3 regions of the Saccharothrix coeruleofusca genome follow, and region 2 is predicted to be linked to each of the others. Evidence: riboswitches for the same ligand, from Rfam matches in the RefSeq annotation. Region 2 holds a riboswitch; each other region holds the start of a gene.
The links. Region 2 has a riboswitch for glycine ahead of gcvT (glycine cleavage system aminomethyltransferase GcvT). Riboswitches for the same ligand answer to the same signal wherever they lie in the genome.
Positions count from the first base shown of each region.

Region 1: it holds a riboswitch for glycine, as region 2 does, so the genes downstream of both, gcvP (aminomethyl-transferring glycine dehydrogenase) here and gcvT (glycine cleavage system aminomethyltransferase GcvT) in region 2, are expected to answer to the same signal.
Region 3: it holds a riboswitch for glycine, as region 2 does, so the genes downstream of both, gcvH (glycine cleavage system protein GcvH) here and gcvT (glycine cleavage system aminomethyltransferase GcvT) in region 2, are expected to answer to the same signal.

Region 1 is NZ_JAGINV010000001.1:4,658,504-4,661,768, reverse strand. Features, by position in the region: gene JOF41_RS20595 (bifunctional nuclease family protein) at 1-315, shown strand, start outside; gene JOF41_RS20590 (MerR family transcriptional regulator) at 672-1,238, shown strand; glycine riboswitch at 1,341-1,431, shown strand; gene gcvP (aminomethyl-transferring glycine dehydrogenase) at 1,583-3,265, shown strand, end outside.
Region 2 is NZ_JAGINV010000001.1:4,933,706-4,936,970, forward strand. Features, by position in the region: gene glyA (serine hydroxymethyltransferase) at 1-680, opposite strand, end outside; gene gcvT (glycine cleavage system aminomethyltransferase GcvT) at 694-1,794, opposite strand; glycine riboswitch at 1,907-1,997, opposite strand; glycine riboswitch at 1,999-2,086, opposite strand; gene JOF41_RS22010 (DUF3817 domain-containing protein) at 2,179-2,481, opposite strand; gene JOF41_RS22015 (hypothetical protein) at 2,504-2,860, opposite strand; gene JOF41_RS22020 (helix-turn-helix transcriptional regulator) at 2,960-3,265, opposite strand, start outside.
Region 3 is NZ_JAGINV010000001.1:5,684,995-5,688,259, reverse strand. Features, by position in the region: gene JOF41_RS25680 (hypothetical protein) at 1-144, opposite strand, end outside; gene ald (alanine dehydrogenase) at 518-1,624, opposite strand; glycine riboswitch at 1,828-1,919, shown strand; gene gcvH (glycine cleavage system protein GcvH) at 2,036-2,413, shown strand; gene JOF41_RS25665 (L-serine ammonia-lyase) at 2,418-3,265, shown strand, end outside.

The DNA of each region.
Region 1 (3,265 bases), 280 kb from region 2:
CGTCCGCTGACCCACGACCTGCTCAAGGACGTGATCGGCGCGCTGGGCCGCCAGCTGGAGCAGGTCCGGATCACCGACCTGCAGGAGGGCACCTACTTCGCCGAGCTGGTCTTCGACGGGGACGTGCGCGTCTCCGCCCGGCCCAGCGACTCCGTGGCGCTCGCGCTGCGGATCGGCGTGCCGATCCACGCCGAGGAGTCCGTGCTGGCGGAGGCGGGCCTGATCATCCCGGACGAGCAGGAGGACGAGGTGGAGAAGTTCCGCGAGTTCCTCGACTCGGTCTCGCCCGAGGACTTCCGCGGCGCGGACACCTGATCGGAGACGGACGCGAGGGGCCGTCCGCCGGGCTCGACCCGGTGGGCGGCCCCTCGTCCGTGTTGCGGTGCGTTGTGGATCAGGTTGTCGTGTCACCCGTGCGCCACGCCCGCGCACTGCGCGACATCAGCGCTGAGCGACTAAACGCTCACTAAACGTCGCTCGAATGGCTTACAACGACCGACTGGCTCAACCTCAACCTGAGGTTGAGCTTCGGTGCATCCCGCGCGTCGCGTTGACCTGCCCCCCGGCCAGTCTTACCGTCGGACCCAGGTGAATCGCCACGGTGTGATTCCGCATCGCGGCGGCTTCACGAGGGGCACCGGCCGTCGTGGTCGGACCGAGGGGAGGCAGGCGTGGTCGAGGAAGCGCCCATCCGGGCCGGATTCGGCGAACAGGGTGAGCTGTTCCCGGACTCCTCGCTGCCGGACGAGCTCGTCGGCTACCGGGGGCCCGCCGCGTGCCAGATCGCAGGCATCACCTACCGCCAGCTCGACTACTGGGCGCGGACCGGCCTGGTGAACCCGACGATAAGGAGCGCGCACGGCTCGGGGAGCCAGCGGCTGTACTCGTTCAAGGACATCCTGGTGCTCAAGGTGGTCAAGCGCCTGCTGGACACCGGGGTCTCGCTGCAGAACATCCGGGTCGCCGTGGACCACCTGCGCAGGCGCGGCGTCCAGGACCTGGCCAGGATCACGCTGTTCAGCGATGGCACCACCGTCTACGAGTGCACCTCGCCGGAGGAGGTGGTGGACCTGCTCCAGGGCGGCCAGGGCGTGTTCGGCATCGCGGTCAGCGGTGCGATGCGCGAGATCAGCGGCACCATCCACGAGTTCCCCGCCGAGCGGGCCGACGGCGTCGAGGTCGACAGCGCGGCGGAGGACGAGCTGTCGCGGCGCAGGCGCACCCGCGCCACCGGCTGAACCCGCGCAGGGATTCCCGCGCCGGGATTCTCGCGCTGAGATCCACGTCGCGCTCCGGGGTTCGGAACCGGTTCCGGAGGGTACGCTCCACGCGCAGTCGCTTTATCCCGTGCGGGAGAGTCCGAGCCAGTCTCGGCGCCGAAGGAGCAAATCCTCCCCGGAACCTCTCAGGCGCAAGGACCGCGCGGGTGAGACGCCTCTGGAAAGCGGGTCGGTCCGCCGACCCCGCCGACGGTGCAAGCCCGGTTCCGCCGGGTGAAGCTCTCAGGCGCCCGTCCGGGCGGAAGACAGAGGGGGAGGGCACGGCAGCAGCACGCCCGTAGCCCGACGCCGGAGGCGCACCCATGACGCAGGACCGCATCCCCCTCGCCGCGCTCGAACACGGCACCCCCTTCGCCGACCGGCACGTCGGCCCGCGGCCCGCCGAGCTGGCGCGCATCCTCGACGTCATCGGCGTCGGCTCGCTGGAGGAGCTGGCCCAGCACGCGGTGCCGGAGTCGATCCGCGAGCGCGACCTGGTGCTGGACCTGCCCGCCCCGGCCACCGAGACCCAGGCGCTGGCCGAGCTGCGCGCCCTGGCCGCGCGCAACCGCCCGATGACCCAGATGATCGGCCTTGGCTACTACGGCACCACCACCCCGGCGGTGATCCGCCGCAACGTGCTGGAGAACCCGGCCTGGTACACCGCCTACACCCCGTACCAGCCGGAGATCTCGCAGGGGCGGCTGGAGGCCCTGCTGAACTTCCAGACCATGGTCGGCGACCTGACCGGGCTGCCGGTGGCCAACGCCTCCATGCTGGACGAGTCCACCGCCGCCGCCGAGGCGATGACCCTGGTCCGCCGCGCGGGCCGGTCGAAGTCGAACAAGTTCGTGGTCGACGCCGACACCCTGCCGCAGACCCTGGCGGTGATCGAGACCAGGGCCGAGCCGCTGGGCATCGAGGTCGTGGTGGCCGACCTGTCGCAGGGCATCGAGGGCCTGGGCCTGGGCGGCGACTTCTTCGGCGTGCTGCTGTCCTACCCCGGCGCCTCCGGCGTGGTGCGCGACCACGCGGGCGTGATCGAGGAGATCCACAAGGCGGGCGCGCAGGCCGTCGTGGCCGCCGACCTGCTGGCGCTGGCGCTGCTGCGCCCGCCCGGCGAGATCGGCGCGGACGTGGTGGTGGGCACCACCCAGCGCTTCGGCGTGCCCATGGGCTTCGGCGGTCCCCACGCGGGCTACATGGCCGTGCGCTCGGGCCTGGAGCGGCAGCTGCCCGGCCGCCTGGTCGGCGTCTCGGTCGACGCCGACGGCTCGACCGCCTACCGGCTGGCGCTGCAGACCCGCGAGCAGCACATCCGCCGCGAGAAGGCCACCAGCAACATCTGCACCGCGCAGGTGCTGCTGGCCGTCATCGCCTCGATGTACGCGGTCTACCACGGCCCGGAGGGGCTGCGCGCGATCGCGACCAGGGCGCACCGGATGGCCACCGTGCTGGCCGCCGGACTGTGCGAGGGCGGCGTGGAGGTCGCGCACGGCGAGTTCTTCGACACCGTCCGGGCGGTGGTGCCCGGCCGCGCCGCCGAGGTGGTGGCCGCCGCCCGCGAACTGGGCGTCAACCTGTGGCGGGTCGACGACGACACCGTGTCCATCGCCTGCGACGAGACCACCACCCGCGAGCACCTGGCCAAGGTGTGGCGGGCCTTCGGCGTCGAGGTGCCGGACGTGGACGCGCTGGACGCCGACACCGCCGACGGCATCCCCGCCGACCTGCGCCGCACCTCGGACTACCTGACCCACCCGGTGTTCCACGCGCACCGCTCGGAGACCGCGCTGCTGCGCTACCTGCGCGCGCTGTCGGACAAGGACGTGGCGCTGGACCGCAGCATGATCCCGCTGGGCTCGTGCACCATGAAGCTCAACGCCACGGCCGAGATGGAGCCCATCACCTGGCCGGAGTTCGCCGAGCTGCACCCGTTCGCGCCCGCCGAGGACGCCGAGGGCCTGCTCACCGTGGTCACCGACCTGGAGCGGTGGCTGGCCGAG
Region 2 (3,265 bases):
GTGGTGACCACGTGGGCGTGCGGGATCGGGCTGGGGTGCAGCCCGGCCGCCACCAGGCCCGCGAAGTGCGCCATGTCGACCATCAGGTACGCGCCGACCTCGTCGGCGATGCGGCGGAACTCGGCGAAGTCCAGCTGCCGGGGGTAGGCCGACCAGCCCGCCACGATCAGCCGGGGCTGGTGCTCCCGCGCCAGCTTCTCCACCTCGGCCATGTCGACCCGGCCGTCCTCGTCGGAGACGTGGTAGGGCACCACGTTGTAGAGCTTGCCGGAGAAGTTGATCCGCATCCCGTGGGTCAGGTGGCCGCCGTGCGCCAGGTCCAGGCCCAGGATGGTGTCGCCGGGCTGCAGCAGCGCGAACATCGCGCACGCGTTGGCCTGCGCGCCCGAGTGCGGCTGCACGTTGGCGTAGCCCGCGTCGAACAGCTCCTTGACCCGCGCGATCGCCAGCCGCTCGATCACGTCGACGTTCTCGCAGCCGCCGTAGTAGCGCCTGCCGGGGTAGCCCTCGGCGTACTTGTTGGTCAGCACCGACCCCTGCGCCTGGAGCACCGACACCGGGGTGAAGTTCTCCGACGCGATCATCTCCAGCGTGCTCTGCTGGCGGGAGAGCTCGGCGGCGACCGCTTCGGCCACCTCCGGGTCGAACTCCGCCAGGGAGGTGTTGAAGTGCGCGGACATGGCGTGTCTCCCTTTACGACTTGCGCTTGTAGAACGGCAGTGCGACGACCTCGACGGGTTCGCGCCTGCCCCGGACGTCCACGGTGAGCCGGGTGCCCGGCTCCGCGTTGGCCTTGGTGACGTAGGCCATGGCCACCGAGTAGCCCAGCGTCGGCGACAGCGCGCCGCTGGTGACCTCGCCCACGGGCGCGCCCGAGTCGTCCAGCACGGGGTAGCCGTGCCGGGGGGCGCGGCGCGAATCGGTCCGCAGGCCGACCAGCGCGCTGTCCACGCCCTGCTCGGCCACCTTCGCCAGCGCCTCGCGGCCGACGAAGTCGCCGGGCTTGTCCAGCTTCACCACGCGCCCCAGGCCCGCGTGGAACGGGGTGCGGTCCACGCCCAGCTCGTTGCCGTACAACGGCATCCCGGCCTCCAGGCGCAGCGTGTCGCGGCAGCCCAGACCGGCGGGCTTGAGCTCGTGCGGCGCGCCCGCGGCCAGCAGCGCCCGCCACACGGCGGGCGCGTCGGCCGGGTCGAGGAACAGCTCGAAGCCGTCCTCGCCGGTGTAGCCGGTGCGGGCCAGCAGCGCGGGCCGGTCGGCCACGGTGGTCGGGTAGGAGGCGTAGTACTTCACCTCGGCTAGGTCGGTCGGGGTCAGGCCGGCGAGGATCTCCGTCGAGGCGGGTCCCTGCACGGCCAGCAGCGCGAAGTCGGCGGACTTGTCGGTCACCTCGGCGGCGAAGCCCTCGGCCCGCGCCACCAGCTCGCGGTGCACCACGCCCGCGTTGGCGGCGTTGGCCACCACCAGGTACTCGGTCTCGCCGGTGCGGTAGACGATCAGGTCGTCCAGGACGCCGCCGTCGGGCCGGCAGATCATGGTGTAGCGGGCCCGGCCGACGCCGATCGCGGAGGCGTGGCCGACCAGGGCGTGGTCCAGCGCCGCGCCCGCTTCCGCGCCGGTGACCAGGATCTCACCCATGTGGGTCAGGTCGAACAGGCCCGCCGAGGTGCGCACCGCGCGGTGCTCGGCCAGCTCGCTGTCGTAGCGCAGCGGCATCCGCCAGCCCGCGAAGTCGGTGAACTGGGCGCCCAGCGCCTCGTGCTCGGCGTGCAGCGGCGTCCGACGGCTTTCCATGGGGCGGGTCCTCCCTGGTGGCGGGCATGGCGGTAGCGCCGCCGGGGTGGGGGCGGCCTGCCAGTGCGTAAGGATGACACGGTTCACCGGGGGACTCCTCGTCGTGGGAGCCTCCCCCTCTGTCATGAGCCTGAGAGCTTCGCCGCGAGCGCGCGGCTTGCACCGTGGGCGAGGCGCGCCGGGGCGCCTGCTTTCCAGAGTTGCCTTCGTCGGGCGGTAGCTGGGCCTGAGAGATTCCGGGGAGGGGTTGCTCCTTCGGCGCCCCTGGTGGGGACTCTCCCGCGCGACGTCGACGGCCGTGTTCAGTTCGTCCCGCCAGACGCTAGGCGGACCCGACCGGCGGGGTCAACCGCGAACCGGTCACCGGGTCCGTCACGGGGTCGGTCACAGGGCGCGGTCCGCCCGGACGCTGTCGACCACCTTGCGCTCGGCGTAGAAGGAGACGAACGGGATGGTGCCCGCCAGCAGCACCAGCGCGGTGCCCTTGATCGACCAGCGCGCCTTGAGCGCCAGGTCGACGGTGAGCACCAGGTAGACCGCGTACAGGAAGCCGTGCACGGGGCCGACGACCCGCATCAGGCCCGGCTCGCCGCCCGCGTACTTGACGACCATGGCCAGCACGAGGGCGAGCAGTCCGACGCCCACCACGTACGCCATGAACCGGAACCGGCCCAACGCACCGCTCATCGCTCCACCGACCGCCTTCGCCTCAGCGCTGGTCCCGCGCGTTCAGCTCGGCGAGGTAGCGGTTGTAGGCCGCCAGTTCGTCGTCCTCGTCGTCGCGCGCGGGTGTCCTGACGGGGTCCACGGTAACGACCGGCTCGGGCGCGGCCTCGGGCGGCTCGGCGTCCTTGCGGGCTTCGAGCCTGCGGATGCGCCACACCACGAAGGCCGGGAAGAGTCCGAAGAGGGGCCACTGGAGCACGTAGCCCAGGTTCTGGAAGGTGCCCCCGGCGGAGGAGAAGCGCTGCCACTGCCACCAGGCCAGACCGCAGCACACGACCAGCGAGGCGGCGCAGGTGACCGTGATGGCGACGCGCTGGGGGGTGAAGACGCTGCCGGGCACACCGCCAGAGTAGCCCGGCTCGCGGTCCGCTTCACGGGGAGTCGAGTCCCCGTCGGGTGGGCTCCCGCTCAGGAGCCCGCCCCCAGGTCGATCCCAGAGCTAGGCCACGCCGTCCCGGCGTTGCCTCTGCAGCCTGGCCACGCACCAGGCCGCCGCACTGCCCCGACGCAGGTGCTGCAGCACCGTCATCGGGCCCAATCGACGCCCCAGGTCGGCGGGCGAGAGCCCGGCCGCCCGGTAGTCCAGAGCGCGCTGGTCCAGCGGGCTGATGCCCGCGTCCCACCACTGCTCCGCCTCGGCGAGGTCGCCGACCAGCTGCCAGTAGCTGGCCGCCGCCGCGAGCAGGACCTCGGGCACCTCGGGCGCCCGCTTCCGCATCGCGGCCACGTAGGCCGGGTCAGCCGA
Region 3 (3,265 bases), 750 kb from region 2:
GCGCCAGGTCTGGGTGACCGACATCACGGCGGACTCACCGGGTGGGGCGACGAGGACCACCCGGTGGTCCTCGACCAGGACCGTCATCGAGCGGTCGCGCCCGAACGGGTCGTGGCAGGCGATCCAGCCCTGCGATTCAGCCATGTGCGCTCCGATCAGGGGGTGCGGCGGGCTTTGAGGGGACGCCGGTAGCTCCGCGTGCTCGTGGCGTCCCACTTGGACCATCGGCCGGCCCGGTGCGCCGTCTTAACCGCAGCTAGGACATTCACTCGTTAGCTTGACGGCGCGATCACTGTGCGTGGGTGTCGCGGCGGCGAGAGGTGGGCCGGTCCGGTGGGCCGCTGGGCAGGATGGCCCCTGGCCCGCTAGGATTGCACTGCGACCCGCTCCCAGTGACCCCCAGGCTGGTTGAGCGGGTCGCCTTTTCACGACGAGGGGCGTGCCCACCGCGGTGGGCACGCCCCTCGTGTCGTTCCCCGGCCTCGTTCCTCGGGGGTCGTTCCTCAGGCGTCGTTCCTCAGAGCTCGACCGGCGTGTGCGCCATGCCGTGCGCCTGCGCCACCGGCAGGTTCGTCAGCGCGCCGTCGTGCGCGTTCAGGCCCAGCGCCAGCGCCGCGTCCGCGCGCAGCGCCTCCCGCCAGCCCCGGTCCGCCAGCGCCACCGCGTACGGCAGCGTCACGTTGGTCAGCGCGAACGTCGAGGTGCGCGGCACCGCCCCCGGCATGTTCGCCACGCAGTAGAAGACCGAGCCGTGCACCTGGTAGGTCGGGTCGTCGTGGGTGGTCGGCCGCGAGTCGGCGAAGCAGCCGCCCTGGTCGATCGCGATGTCCACGAGCACCGAACCGGGCTTCATGTCGGCCACCAGCTCGTTGCCGACCAGCTTGGGCGCCTTCGCGCCGGGCACCAGCACCGCGCCGATCACCAGGTCGGCCTCGCGCACCGCCTGCTCGACGGCGTAGCGGGTGGAGGTCACCGTGCGCAGCCTGCCCCGGTGCTGCGCGTCGATCTGGCGCAGCCGGTCGACGTTGGTGTCCAGGACCTCCACGTCCGCGCCCATGCCGGAGGCGATCACGGCGGCGTTCAGCCCCGCCACGCCACCGCCGATCACCACCACCCGCGCCGGGTGCACACCGGGCACGCCACCGGGCAGCACACCCCGGCCACCGGAGGGCCTCATCAGCGAGAACGCGCCGACCTGGGGCGCGAGGCGGCCCGCCACCTCGGACATCGGCGCCAGCAGCGGCAGCGCCCCGCCGGGCGTCTGCACGGTCTCGTAGGCGATGGCCGTGGTGCCCGCGTCCAGCAGCGCCCTGGTCAGCGGCCGGTCGGCGGCCAGGTGCAGGTAGGTGAACAGCACCTGCCCCCGGCGCAGCCGCGGGTACTCCTCGGCGATGGGCTCCTTGACCTTGAGCACCAGCTCGCCCTCGGCCCACACGTCCTCGGCCGAGGCCAGCACCTTCGCGCCCACCGCGAGGTACTCCTCGTCCGGGATGGCCGACCCCAGGCCGGCACCCGCCTCCACGAAGACCTGGTGGCCGCGCGCGGTCAGCTCGTGGGCGCCCGCCGGGGTCAGCGCGACGCGGTACTCGTGGTTCTTGATCTCGCGGGGAACTGCGATCCGCACGGTCGCCTCCTTCAGCTGCTGTTACGCCAAAGGTCCGCGAGCGGGGTACCCGTGTCATCGTGCGGCCAACACCAACGGGACGAACCCGCGTTGTGCCGGCCGCACAACGGCGGAGGTCGGTCGCGTTGACACCCGCGCACGCGGGGACCTAGCGTCTGCCCATCAGGGCAAACTGAACATCGGCCGTGGTGCCACCCGGCACCGCAACCCGGGCGGGAGAGCCTCCAGGCGAGCTGGAGCGCCGAAGGAGCAAGCACCCCGCACACTCTCAGGCACCGAGAACCGTCCGGGCGAGGCGACTCTGGAAAGCGCGCCCCGGCGCGCACCCACGGTGCAAGCCGCGCGCGCGGCGAAGCTCTCAGGTCCCAGGACAGAGCAGGGGAACCCGTACTTCTCCTGAGGAGCGCTGCCGTGACCTACCCCGATCAGCTGCTGTACACCCCCGAGCACGAGTGGGTCGACTGGGCGCCGGGCACCCAGGACCCCGTGCCCGTCGGCATCACCTCCTACGCCGCCGAATCGCTGGGCGACATCGTCTTCGCGCAGCTGCCCGAGGTCGGCGACCGCGTCACCTCCGGGCAGGTGTGCGGCGAGCTGGAGTCGACCAAGTCCGTCAGCGACCTGTACGCGCCGGTCAGCGGCGAAGTCGTGGAGGTCAACCAGGCCGTGGTCGACGACCCGGCGGCGATCAACGCCGACCCGTACCGCGCCTGGCTGTTCAAGGTGGCCGTGGAGGAGGCGGAGGGCCTGCTGACCGCCGCCCGGTACGCCGAGCTGACCGGGGACTGACGCCGTGGCCATCAGCGTCTTCGACCTGTTCACCGTCGGCATCGGCCCGTCCAGCTCGCACACCGTGGGCCCGATGCGCGCCGCGGCCATGTTCGCCGACCGGCTGCGCACGCGCGGCCCGCTGGCGGCGGTGGACCGGGTGCACGTCGAGCTGTTCGGCTCGCTCGGCGCGACCGGGCACGGGCACGGCAGCGCCAAGGCCGTGCTGCTGGGCCTGGAGGGCCACCGGCCCGAGGAGGTCGACCCGGTGGCGGCGGGCGCGCGGGTGGAGCGGATCAGGTCCTCCGGGCGGCTGCTGCTCGGCGGCGAGCGCGAGGTGCCGTTCACCGAGGACCGCGACCTGGTGATGCACCGGCGCAAGTCGCTGCCGCTGCACCCCAACGGGATGAGCTTCGCCGCGTTCAGCGCGGGCACCGAGGTGGACCGCGCGGTGTACTACTCGGTGGGCGGCGGGTTCGTGGTGGACGAGGACGCCGCCGGGGCGGACCGGATCAAACCGGACGCGACCCCGGTCCGCCACCCGTTCCGCACCGGCGACGAGCTGCTGGCCCGCACCCGCGAGACCGGGCTGCCGATCAGCGAGGTCATGCTGGCCAACGAGCTGTCCTGGCGCGACGAGGCGTCGGTGCGGTCCGGGCTGCTGCACATCTGGGACGTCATGCAGGAGTGCGTGGAACGCGGGTGCACCGAGCAGGGCGTGCTGCCCGGCGGGCTGAAGGTCCGGCGGCGGGCGGCGGACATGCGGCGGCGGCTGATGGGCGAGCACTACGCGACCGACCCGCTGCGCGTGATGGACTGGGTGACGCTGTTCGCGCTGGCGGTCAACGAGGAGAACGCGGCGGGCGGGCGCGT